DNA from 2 places in the Lysinibacillus sp. FSL M8-0355 genome. Region 1 is predicted to be linked to the other one. Evidence: a T-box and tRNA genes for the amino acid it is inferred to sense, from the RefSeq annotation. Region 1 holds a T-box; the other holds one or more tRNA genes.
What was found. A T-box is a leader RNA that pairs with one kind of tRNA and senses whether it is charged. The one in region 1 lies ahead of tyrS (tyrosine--tRNA ligase), so its partner is inferred to be a tRNA-Tyr.

Region 2: it encodes a tRNA-Tyr, which carries the amino acid that the T-box ahead of tyrS (tyrosine--tRNA ligase) is inferred to sense. The anticodon was not compared.

The regions. Positions count from the first base shown of each region.
Region 1 covers NZ_JBBPAI010000001.1:3,592,431-3,598,154, reverse strand. Annotated here, with positions in the region: gene MKY46_RS17490 (transglycosylase domain-containing protein) at 75-3,083, opposite strand; T-box leader at 3,186-3,394, shown strand; gene tyrS (tyrosine--tRNA ligase) at 3,479-4,747, shown strand; gene MKY46_RS17480 (cobalamin-binding protein) at 4,805-5,608, opposite strand.
Region 2 covers NZ_JBBPAI010000001.1:4,588,155-4,593,878, forward strand. Annotated here, with positions in the region: gene sigW (RNA polymerase sigma factor SigW) at 1-280, opposite strand, end outside; gene rocF (arginase) at 414-1,319, opposite strand; tRNA gene MKY46_RS22455 (tRNA-Lys) at 1,505-1,577, opposite strand; tRNA gene MKY46_RS22460 (tRNA-Gln) at 1,590-1,664, opposite strand; tRNA gene MKY46_RS22465 (tRNA-Tyr) at 1,679-1,762, opposite strand; tRNA gene MKY46_RS22470 (tRNA-Val) at 1,778-1,853, opposite strand; tRNA gene MKY46_RS22475 (tRNA-Glu) at 1,910-1,984, opposite strand; tRNA gene MKY46_RS22480 (tRNA-Asn) at 2,098-2,174, opposite strand; gene mbcS (acyl-CoA synthetase MbcS) at 2,444-4,030, shown strand; rRNA gene rrf (5S ribosomal RNA) at 4,158-4,273, opposite strand; rRNA gene MKY46_RS22495 (23S ribosomal RNA) at 4,464-5,724, opposite strand, start outside.

The DNA of each region.
Region 1 (5,724 bases):
TTCATAAGTAATGATGTAGTAAGTCTGTTTAGCTAGATTGTTTTATTCGATTGCTTTATGCTAAGCAACATAGATTAGCGTCTTGTTGTTGATGTGTCAGGAGGGGGGGTGTTGCCATTGTCTCCTCCATTTGAGCCATCTTCCGGGTTTTCAGTTCCATTGCCATTGTTACCAGAGCCCTCGCCGTTATTAGAGCCGTTGCCGTTATTACCAGAGCCGTTGCCATTATTAGAGCCATTCCCATTATTAGAACCATTACCGTTACTACCAGAGCCATTGCCATTTGTAGGTGGCGTTGTTGGTGGAATTGGTTCTTGCTCGTTTTCCTCTGGGTCAGGTTCATTTTCGCTACCACCAGTAGAAACAACATTAGACTGTGGTGATGTTAGACCTGTAATGTCTACAGCGACCACAACATATGCTTGTCCACTAGCAACAGAGATACTTTGTGTTGACTCTAGCACAGACGTTACAAGTGTGTTACCACCATTCGTAACGTTGTAGATACGATAACCAACAACATCATTTGATGACTCTGACCATGATAATGTCGAGCCATTTACTGTAGCTGTTACAGCTGCTGGTGGGCTATCGTCCGCTGGGAAATCAACTGCTGATACAGATGAATTCGACAATGTTGAATTCTTTGGTAATAGACTAGCTGGGTTACCACCAAGTCTTCCTAGCATTCGTTTGATAAATGCTTGATTAATGCCTGCACCACCTGATTTAACAAATTCTGCTGGTGTATTTGGCAGAGCATTATAGGTTTTTCCTTTAATCGTTACAACACTTGAAGATGCTAAGCTATCATCAGGCTGTGACGGTAAAAATACTTTCGCATTAAATAAATCTGAACGTACAAGACCTGCGTTTGCACAAGCGGCAGAAGGTGCCATACCTGAAATACCACAGAATGAAGCAGTCACAACATTTTTAGGCGCCTTAAAGCTTGTCGGCGGATCAATTAATTGAGGGTCTGCATCATAAACAGCATTCATTAAAGTGCCCCATAGCTTATTGACACGAACACTTGGCTGTAAATACGTATTGTTAAATGCATAAAGTGTACGAGGCTGATCGTACCCCATCCAAACACCAAGGGATACATTTGGATTATAGCCAACTAACCAAACATCTTTATACTCTTGAGAAGTCCCTGTTTTTGCAGCGAAATCAGAAGAGAATTTTAACGTATTTCGTGCCATTGTCCCTGTTCCCTTCGTTAGAACATCACGTAACATATCTGTCACGATATAAGATGTTTCGGGACTGAACACTTGGACAGGTTCCACTTCATGTTGATAAACAATATTTCCTTCTTGGTCTTCAATTCGATCAATCATATAAGCATCAATGAATTGTCCACCATTTGCAAAAGTTGCAAAGGCATTTGTGTTTTCTTCAACAGTAGTCCCTTCACTTAAAGCACCGATACCCGTTGCTAAGTTTGTAAAATCATCAGGATGTAATTTTGTGAATCCCATTTTTACTAATAAATCAGCAGGGCGTCTATTAATAATGTCATTATATAAACGGAGCGCTGAAATATTTTGAGAGTCTGCTAATGCCTCACGAGCTGGAATAAGACCTCGTTCATCACTCGTAATATAGTTACTTGGACTCCAGGAACCAATCGAGAATTTCACATCAACGAGTGGGCTACCTGCACCGATTACCCCATATTCTATAGCAGGAGCGTAAACAAGTAATGGCTTCATAGTAGAACCGTTAGAGCGAAAAGCCTGTGTAGCGTGGTTTACTTGTGTTGTTTTAAAGTCTCGACCACCGACAAAGCTTAAAATTTTCCCTGTAGTATTTTCTATTAAAATACTGCCCACTTGTACAGGCATCTCAATATCTATTTCTTCACCAGTGACAGAATCTTTTCCTTTACCAGTATACGTATGACCGTAATACTGGAAGTCCTTCGCGGCCTTTTGCATGGAATCATACATATCTTTATTAATGGTTGAGTAAATACGATAGCCCTTTGAACGAACATCACGATCTGCTAAAATTGTGTATTTATCCTTTAGTTTTTTTTCTGCTTTTAATCGTTCTGGGTCAACCCCATCTTCTTTTGCTAGTTTCTCTGCAATAATTTCTTTTGCACGAGCTTCAAGCTCATATGTTAGCCATGGGTAACGATCCTCCGCACGCATTTCTGGTCCGCGGAAATCTGCCGCTATATCATAATCTAAAGCTTCTTTGTATTGCGCGTCGTCAATATAACCAGCTTCTTTCATACGATATAGTACCGTTTTCATACGATCAATACCCGGCTTTAAAGCTTCTTCACTTTTCAGTTCACCTGTATTCGTAAAAGGTGTGTAGGCAAATGGTGCCTGTGGAATACCAGCTATGTAAGCAGCTTGTGGAAGAGATAATTCTTTAGCTTTCACACCAAAAATCCCTTCAGCGGCTGTTTCAACACCAGCAATATTTCGACCTGAAGAGTTACGACCGTACGGAATAATATTTAAGTAAGCCTCTAATATTTCTTCCTTCGTCATAAAATGTTCTAAACGCATTGCCAGTAAGATTTCCTTAGCTTTACGTTCATAGGATACTTCGTTTGTTAGTACTTGGTTTTTAATAAGCTGTTGAGTAAGGGTAGATCCACCTGTTTGCGTAGCAGAGTTAGTGACATCTTGTAATAAACCACGAACAACCGCCTTTGGTACTATGCCGTTATGATCGCGGAAATATTCATCTTCTGTTGCTAGAACAGCATTCACAACATCTGGTGCTACATTGCTAAGTGATGTTTCACGGCGATCCAAATCTGTCCGTAACTTCCCAATATAAATATCGTTGGCAAAATAAATTTCACTGGTTTCTTCATAACTGAAAATTTGATTGCGCAACTCTTCTTTTGAGCGTAATGGCTCTTCTTTTACGAGAGAAGCGAAATACCCAGCTCCAACTGATCCGACAAATACAGTGCCCACCAATGCAAAGACTAAAAATAGTAAAAATAAGTTCCAGGTAACACTACCTGAAATACGTAATTTCTTCATCCATTTTTGTTCAAGTAATTCATCGATCTTTGCATTGATTTTTTCAATCCAATCTTTCAATGTATCGACCTCCTAAAATCTTGTCTATTATAGCACATAATGTTTTAGCTCGAACATAGTTATTGACTTTGAAATAGATTCGTATAGAATTATGTTTATAGTTTTCTAGTGATGAAGAGTTTACAGTAGTATCTATATTCCCTGTTTAGAGAGCCAGTGGTTGGTGAAAACTGGTCATAGTGTAGAGACGAATTACGTGCTTGGAGCTTAGACGTGCGCGCCTGCGATAAAGGCGGTTGAATGAAGTGGAAGATGGATGACATCTTCAAGCCGGGTGGTACCGCGTTAGTTTGTAACTTAACGTCCCTGCATGCAATTATTTGCGTGTAGGGACTTTTTTATTTAAATAAGCCCATACACGTAACGCATTTCAACCATTTTTAGGAGGAATTAATATGACAAACGAATTATTACAAGATTTAGAATGGCGTGGTTTGCTATACCAACAAACAGATGCAGAAGGCATGGCAAAATTATTAGATGAGCAATCAGTATCCTTGTACTGTGGAGTAGATCCAACAGCAGACTCCATGCATATAGGACATATTGTTCCATTGTTAACACTTCGTCGATTCCAAAAAGCTGGTCACCGTCCAATTTTACTTGTTGGTGGTGCAACAGGGATGATAGGTGACCCATCTGGTCGTTCAGAAGAGCGCCAATTACAAACAGTAGAGCAAATCGATAAAAATGTCCAAGGAATCCGTAGCCAATTAGAACGTATTTTTGATTTTGCAGAAGATGGCAACGGTGCACAGCTTGTGAACAACCGCGACTGGATTGGCAATATCAATACAATTGAATTTTTACGTGATTACGGTAAATTAATTAACGTAAACTACATGTTAGCAAAGGATACGATTGCTTCTCGTCTAGACACAGGAATCTCTTTTACAGAGTTTGCATACACGTTAATCCAAGGTATTGATTACAATCATTTATACAATCACTACAATTGTCGTATACAAGTAGGTGGCTCTGACCAATGGGGTAATATTACAACAGGCTTAGAAGTTATTCGTAAAACACATGAGGAAGAAACGAAAGCATTCGGGATTACGATTCCTTTAGTAACGAAAGCAGACGGCACAAAATTCGGTAAAACAGCAGGTGGTGCTGTATGGTTAGATAGTAAGAAAACATCTCCATATGAGTTCTACCAATTCTGGATCAATGCTGCTGATGCAGATGTGATCAAATACTTAAAAATCTTTACGTTCCTTTCTCGTGAAGAAATTGAAGCATTAGCAGTCTCTGTAGAAGAAGAACCACATTTACGTAAGGCTCAAAAAGCACTTGCAGAAGAAATGACTCGTTTAATTCATGGTCAAGAGGCATTAGAGCAAGCCATTCGTATTACAGCAGCTTTATTCTCAGGGGATTTAAAAGCACTTTCAGCTGAAGAAATGAAGGATGCATTTAAAGATGTTCCTTCTATTGAAATGGCTAAAGAGGACAAAAATATTGTAGACCTTCTTGTGGAAGCGGGGATCTCATCCTCAAAACGTCAAGCCCGTGAGGACGTATCGAATGGTGCGATTAGTGTAAATGGTGAGAAGGTGACGGACTTAGAATATGTATTCGATGCCAAGGACCGTTTAGAGGATGCATTCAGCATTGTGCGTCGTGGGAAGAAAAAATATCATATGGTGAAGTTCGTTTAATTTCTATAAATGAAAAAGCAACATCCTCTTGTTCAGGGGGATATTGCTTTTTTTCATTTATAAGAAACTTGGAGGTTTTATCTGTTTATATTCTTTAGGATGCAATAGGTTCGCAAGCTTTATGGCACCTTCGATCAGCCGTGGAGAGGGGCGGCAATACAGCCATTCTTCCATTACGTGAAGCTGTTTCATTTGAACGGCATGTAGCTCTTTAGCATGTGGACGTTTTAATAAATTAGCAGGCTGTATACGCTCAAATGCTACACCTACCCAAGCCATCATAATGTAGTCGGGCTTTCGCTCAACGACATCTGCCCAATCCGTTTGAACACTGGCAAGATCTACATCTTGAAATAAATTAACCCCACCTGCAATAGCACTAATTTCCGTAAGCCAGTTTATTTTTCCTGGTGTAAAAATAGGATTGGGCCACCATTCCCAATAAAGAGTAGGTTTCTTTTGGATAGTCTGTGCAATGGAACGCATCTTTTCGATAGAATCCATGTATTGTTCGGCGATGGCCTGTGCATGTTTTTCCACATGACAAGCTCTTCCAAGTGTCAGAAGGTCCTGAGCAATCTCCTCTAGTGAGTTTGCATTAAAAATGATGTGGGGAATCTTTCTTTCTTTCAATGCTTCAATATTTCTTTCCATCCCAGGCACACTTAAGGAAGCTAGGACAAGATCAGGCTGTAATGCCTCTAATGCATCCATATTAATGGATAAATCTGGTCCAAGCTGTGGTAAATCTTTAACCGTAGCTGGCCAATCAGAAAAATCATCGACACCAACGAGCTGGTCTGTCAGCCCTAAATAAGCGACTAATTCTGTATTGCTAGGACAAATTGAAATTAAACGCATATCGTTTTTCTCCTATTCTTTTTAAGAAAAGTATAGCGAGAGTTTCTAGTATAGACAATGTATGTATACTGAACCTATAAAAAAGTGGAGAAAACAAGCGTTTTCTCCATCTATTG
Region 2 (5,724 bases), 1.0 Mb from region 1:
AATAATAATCCGGTTTCTTTTTGCGAATACGGTCAATGCAGAGGTTTGTCGCTATGCGATAAAGCCACGTCGAAAACTTTCTTTTCTGATCAAAAGTATGCAAATTCATATAAGCACGCACAAAAGCTTCTTGAGCAATGTCTTCAGACTCTTGTTTGTTGCCTAACATTCGATAGCATACTTGGTACAGTTTGTGCTGATAGAGACTCACAATATCGGCAAATGCGTTTTGATCGCCTTTAAGCACTTGTTTTATTCTCTTGTTTACTAACGCATCCATTGTGTTGACTTCTCCACCTTTACAACTGTCTTATACTATACGACCCATCGATAAGAAAAGTTTCGTTTTAATTCAATTATAACAAAAGATTTTTATGCAATGTGGCAACAGGCAATTTTTTGTCAAATTTTCTTTAAACCAGTGTCTCTCCGAATAAAGATCCCATTAATGCAACAGCCACATTTGCTGTTGTATTCTTTTCATCTAAAATCGGGTTTACTTCTACAAACTCTGCTGATGTTAGCATCCCTGATTCTTGTAACATTTCCATTGCTAAATGACTTTCTCGATACGTAATTCCTCCAGGAACGGGTGTACCAACTCCTGGCGTGTAAAGCGGATCTAAGCCATCTAAATCAAGTGATAGATGTAATCCATCAACATTACGTTCTTTCAAGTAAGCAAGTGCATCTTCCATGACACGCGTCATACCAAGTCGATCAATCTCGTGCATTGTATATACTTTAATCCCCTGTTGACGAATTAACTCACGCTCACCAGGATCTACTGAACGAGCTCCGATAATAATAACGTTCTCTGGTTTAATTTTCGGTGCATAATTACGAATTTGCACTAAGCGCTCATGACCTAGTCCAATACTAACTGCTAATGGCATCCCATGGATGTTGCCAGATGGTGTTGTTTCAGGTGTATTTAAATCTGCATGAGCATCATACCAAATAACGCCAAGATTTTTATAATGCTCACCTAATCCAGCTAGTGTGCCAATAGCAATACTATGGTCTCCACCAAATACAAGTGGGAACTTATTTTGTTCTACTACTTCATGCACGCTATTAGCTAAAGCCGTGCTAACATCTACAACTTCCTCTAAATTCAGTAATTTCTCATCGACAGGTGCGTCTGCAAGTTTTTGACTGACACGAATATCCCCTTGGTCTTGTACTTCATGTCCAATAGCCTCCAAACGTTCCACAACGCCTGCATAGCGAATCGCGCTTGGCCCCATATCTACGCCACGACGTGTTTGTCCATAGTCTGTTGGTACTCCAATAATAGAAATATTAAGTTTATTCATGTTTTTATACCCCCTAAAAGTTATAATATTATTGTAAAGCCTAGATACCACTTGGCTCAACTAGACAAAAAAGTGCATATTTATTCAATTTTTGATAACATAAAAAAATCTCCTACTGTTTTCAGTAAGAGATTAGTTATCTATAGTTATTATAACACTTTTGAATATACTTTATTCTAAAAAAGTGAGCCATGAAGGACTCGAACCTTCGACCCTCTGATTAAAAGTCAGATGCTCTACCAACTGAGCTAATGGCTCATCAAAGAAAAATGGCTGGGGTACTAGGATTCGAACCTAGGCATGACGGAATCAAAATCCGTTGCCTTACCGCTTGGCTATACCCCAATCATTTATAAAACTGGTGGAGGGGGACGGATTCGAACCGCCGAACCCTAAGGAGCGGATTTACAGTCCGCCGCGTTTAGCCACTTCGCTACCCCTCCGAAATAACACAATAATGGTGGAGGATGACGGGCTCGAACCGCCGACCCTCTGCTTGTAAGGCAGATGCTCTCCCAGCTGAGCTAATCCTCCATAGAAACAGGTGTTATATCACAGTTTATTTTTCTTTATAAAGCCTATGTTTTAAATGGTGACCCCTACGGGATTCGAACCCGTGTTACCGCCGTGAAAGGGCGGTGTCTTAACCACTTGACCAAGGGGCCAGTATCACGTCTCAAACAAGACAATACTTATAATAACATCATTTCTTAATAGTTGCAATACTTTTTTATAACTTTTTTTATGTATAACAGCTTCTTAAAAATGGGCAAAAAAATGGCTCCGAAGGCAGGACTCGAACCTGCGACAACCTGATTAACAGTCAGGTGCTACTACCAACTGAGCTACTTCGGAACGATACTATTCACTTCGGTTTTAGACAACCTCTTAAGTACATTTATTATTATAGCAAGCATTATAAATTATGCAACATATTTTATGAAAATTTTTATATTTTTTGTCGAAGTAGGTTTAAAAATTAATCCAAAAGCATAATAGTTCTCTATTAAATCTAATATTTCTATTTTGCGTGCTAAATATTCTTGCCGTATATTATTGCAATTGTTAAAATAAAAATAGTTTTAAGAATTTTCTATCAAATTTCCTGAGGGAGGAATATTCGGATGGTAACAAATGATTTAATTGCACCTGAATTTTATAATATCACAGAGGAATTAGAAAAGTTTTCACAAGATAGTGATCGCCAAGCAATACGCTGGTTAAATACGCAACAAGAGAGACGAACAGTTTCCTATGTAGAGCTTGTCCAAAAAATGAATCAATACGCAAATGCTTTTACAGAGACAGGACTTCGAAAGGGAGATCGCGTTCTAGTTATTATTCCTCGCCTACCAGAAGCCTATTTTGTTTTTCTTGGCTGTTTAAAGGCTGGCATCGTGCCTATTTCATGTTCAGAAATGCTACGTGCAAGTGACTTAGAATATCGCATGGAGCACTCTTCTGCTAGTGCAGTTATTGCCTATGAAGCATTTACAGGTGAGGTTGACCAAATTTCTTCTACTGTAGACACATTAAAGAACAAATTAGTTATTGGTACTGCAAAAGGCGATTGGGCTTCTTTAGATGTACTGGCAAGCACACAGCCAACTACATTTACAGCAGTAGCTACTAAACGTGATGACATGGCGTTCCTTTCCTATACATCTGGGACAACTGGGAAACCTAAAGGTGTAGTACATTCACATGGCTGGGGATATGCGCATATTCGAACAGCTGCTTCAAAATGGCTCTGCGTACGTGAAGGCGACTTAGTATGGGCTACAGCAGCTCCTGGCTGGCAAAAATGGATTTGGAGCCCTTTCTTATCTACAATCATGCTCGGTGCTACTGCATTTGTTTATCATGGTGGATTCGATGCAAAAACGTACCTTCAGCTCATACAAGATGAAAAAATAAATGTCCTTTGCTGCACACCAACTGAATATCGTATTATGGCGAAAATTGATAATTTGCAAGACTATAATCTTTCATCCCTCCGTAGTGCAGTCTCTGCTGGTGAACCGTTAAATCGCCCAGTCATTGAAACATTTATGAATCGTTTCAGGCTAAAAGTACGTGATGGCTATGGACAGACAGAGAATACATTATTAATTGGTACACTCGAAAACACTGAATTACGCCCTGGATCCATGGGTGTTCCAACTCCAGGTAATATTGTACGTATTATCGACAATGAAGGAAATGAAGCACCTGTAGGAGAGGTTGGCGATATTGCCATCCACAAATCCTCACCAGCTCTATTTAAGGAGTATTACAAAGAGCCAGAACGAACGCAAGCTGCATTTCGCGGTGATTGGTATATTACTGGCGATCAAGCTAAATGTGATGAAGATGGTTATTTCTGGTTTGAAGGTCGTGGAGATGACATTATTATATCTTCTGGTTATACGATCGGTCCATTCGAAGTTGAAGATGCATTAAACAAACATGAAGCTGTACAAGAATGTGCAGTTGTTGCTGCACCAGATGAAATTAGAGGCCATATTGTGAAGGCTTTTGTTATCTTACGAGAGAGCTTCAAAGAGCGAGATGAAGCCGAGTTAACAAAGGAGTTACAAGAGCATGTAAAGGCGTTAACAGCACCGTATAAATACCCTCGTAGTATTGTTTTTATTGATGAGTTACCAAAAACAACATCCGGAAAAATTCGCCGCATTGAACTACGAGCTGCCACTGTTCAAACACATTAAATATCAAAAAAGAAGGCATTCCACTTAAGGCATGCCTTCTTTTTTATATTTTTATAAATCATCTCAATTTATTAGTTAGCTTAAGTAAAAAAAGCCACTACTGAGTGTATCAGCAGCGACTTTTTGCGCCTAGCGACGTCCTACTCTCACAGGGGGAAGCCCCCAACTACCATCGGCGCTAAAGAGCTTAACTTCCGTGTTCGGTATGGGAACGGGTGTGACCTCTTTGCCATCATCACTAGACTATGGTCGACCTTCAATACACGGCGTATTACTGCGTCAGCTGCTCTCGTTCAATCAGTCACGTACAGAAGTACGCTCCTTCAATCACTCGTTTGCTTCCTTGTTCTACTTGTGTCTTGAAGCTCTTTTTTTATTGAAAGTTTTGTTCTTTCAAAACTGGATAAACGGTTCATTGAATGGTTCAAACGTTTTGGTTAAGTCCTCGATCGATTAGTATTCGTCAGCTCCATGTGTCACCACACTTCCACCTCGAACCTATCTACCTCATCGTCTTTGAGGGATCTTACTTACTTGCGTAATGGGAAATCTCATCTTGAGGGGGGCTTCATGCTTAGATGCTTTCAGCACTTATCCCGTCCACACATAGCTACCCAGCGATGCCTTTGGCAAGACAACTGGTACACCAGCGGTGTGTCCATCCCGGTCCTCTCGTACTAAGGACAGCTCCTCTCAAATTTCCTACGCCCACGACGGATAGGGACCGAACTGTCTCACGACGTTCTGAACCCAGCTCGCGTACCGCTTTAATGGGCGAACAGCCCAACCCTTGGGACCGACTACAGCCCCAGGATGCGATGAGCCGACATCGAGGTGCCAAACCTCCCCGTCGATGTGGACTCTTGGGGGAGATAAGCCTGTTATCCCCGGGGTAGCTTTTATCCGTTGAGCGATGGCCCTTCCATGCGGAACCACCGGATCACTAAGCCCGTCTTTCGACCCTGCTCGACTTGTAGGTCTCGCAGTCAAGCTCCCTTGTGCCTTTACACTCTACGAATGATTTCCAACCATTCTGAGGGAACCTTTGGGCGCCTCCGTTACCTTTTAGGAGGCGACCGCCCCAGTCAAACTGTCCGCCTGACACTGTCTCCTGCCCCGCTAAGGGGCATGGGTTAGAATTTCAATACAACCAGGGTAGTATCCCACCGACGCCTCCTTCGAAGCTGGCGCTCCGAGATCTCTGGCTCCTACCTATCCTGTACAAGTTGTACCAAAATTCAATATCAGGCTACAGTAAAGCTCCACGGGGTCTTTCCGTCCTGTCGCGGGTAACCTGCATCTTCACAGGTACTATAATTTCACCGAGTCTCTCGTTGAGACAGTGCCCAGATCGTTACGCCTTTCGTGCGGGTCGGAACTTACCCGACAAGGAATTTCGCTACCTTAGGACCGTTATAGTTACGGCCGCCGTTTACTGGGGCTTCAATTCGCAGCTTCGCTTGCGCTAACCACTCCTCTTAACCTTCCAGCACCGGGCAGGCGTCAGCCCCTATACGTCACCTTACGGTTTTGCAGAGACCTGTGTTTTTGCTAAACAGTCGCCTGGGCCTATTCACTGCGGCTCTCATGCGCTTGCACGCTCAAGAGCACCCCTTCTCCCGAAGTTACGGGGTCATTTTGCCGAGTTCCTTAACGAGAGTTCTCTCGCACACCTTAGGATTCTCTCCTCGACT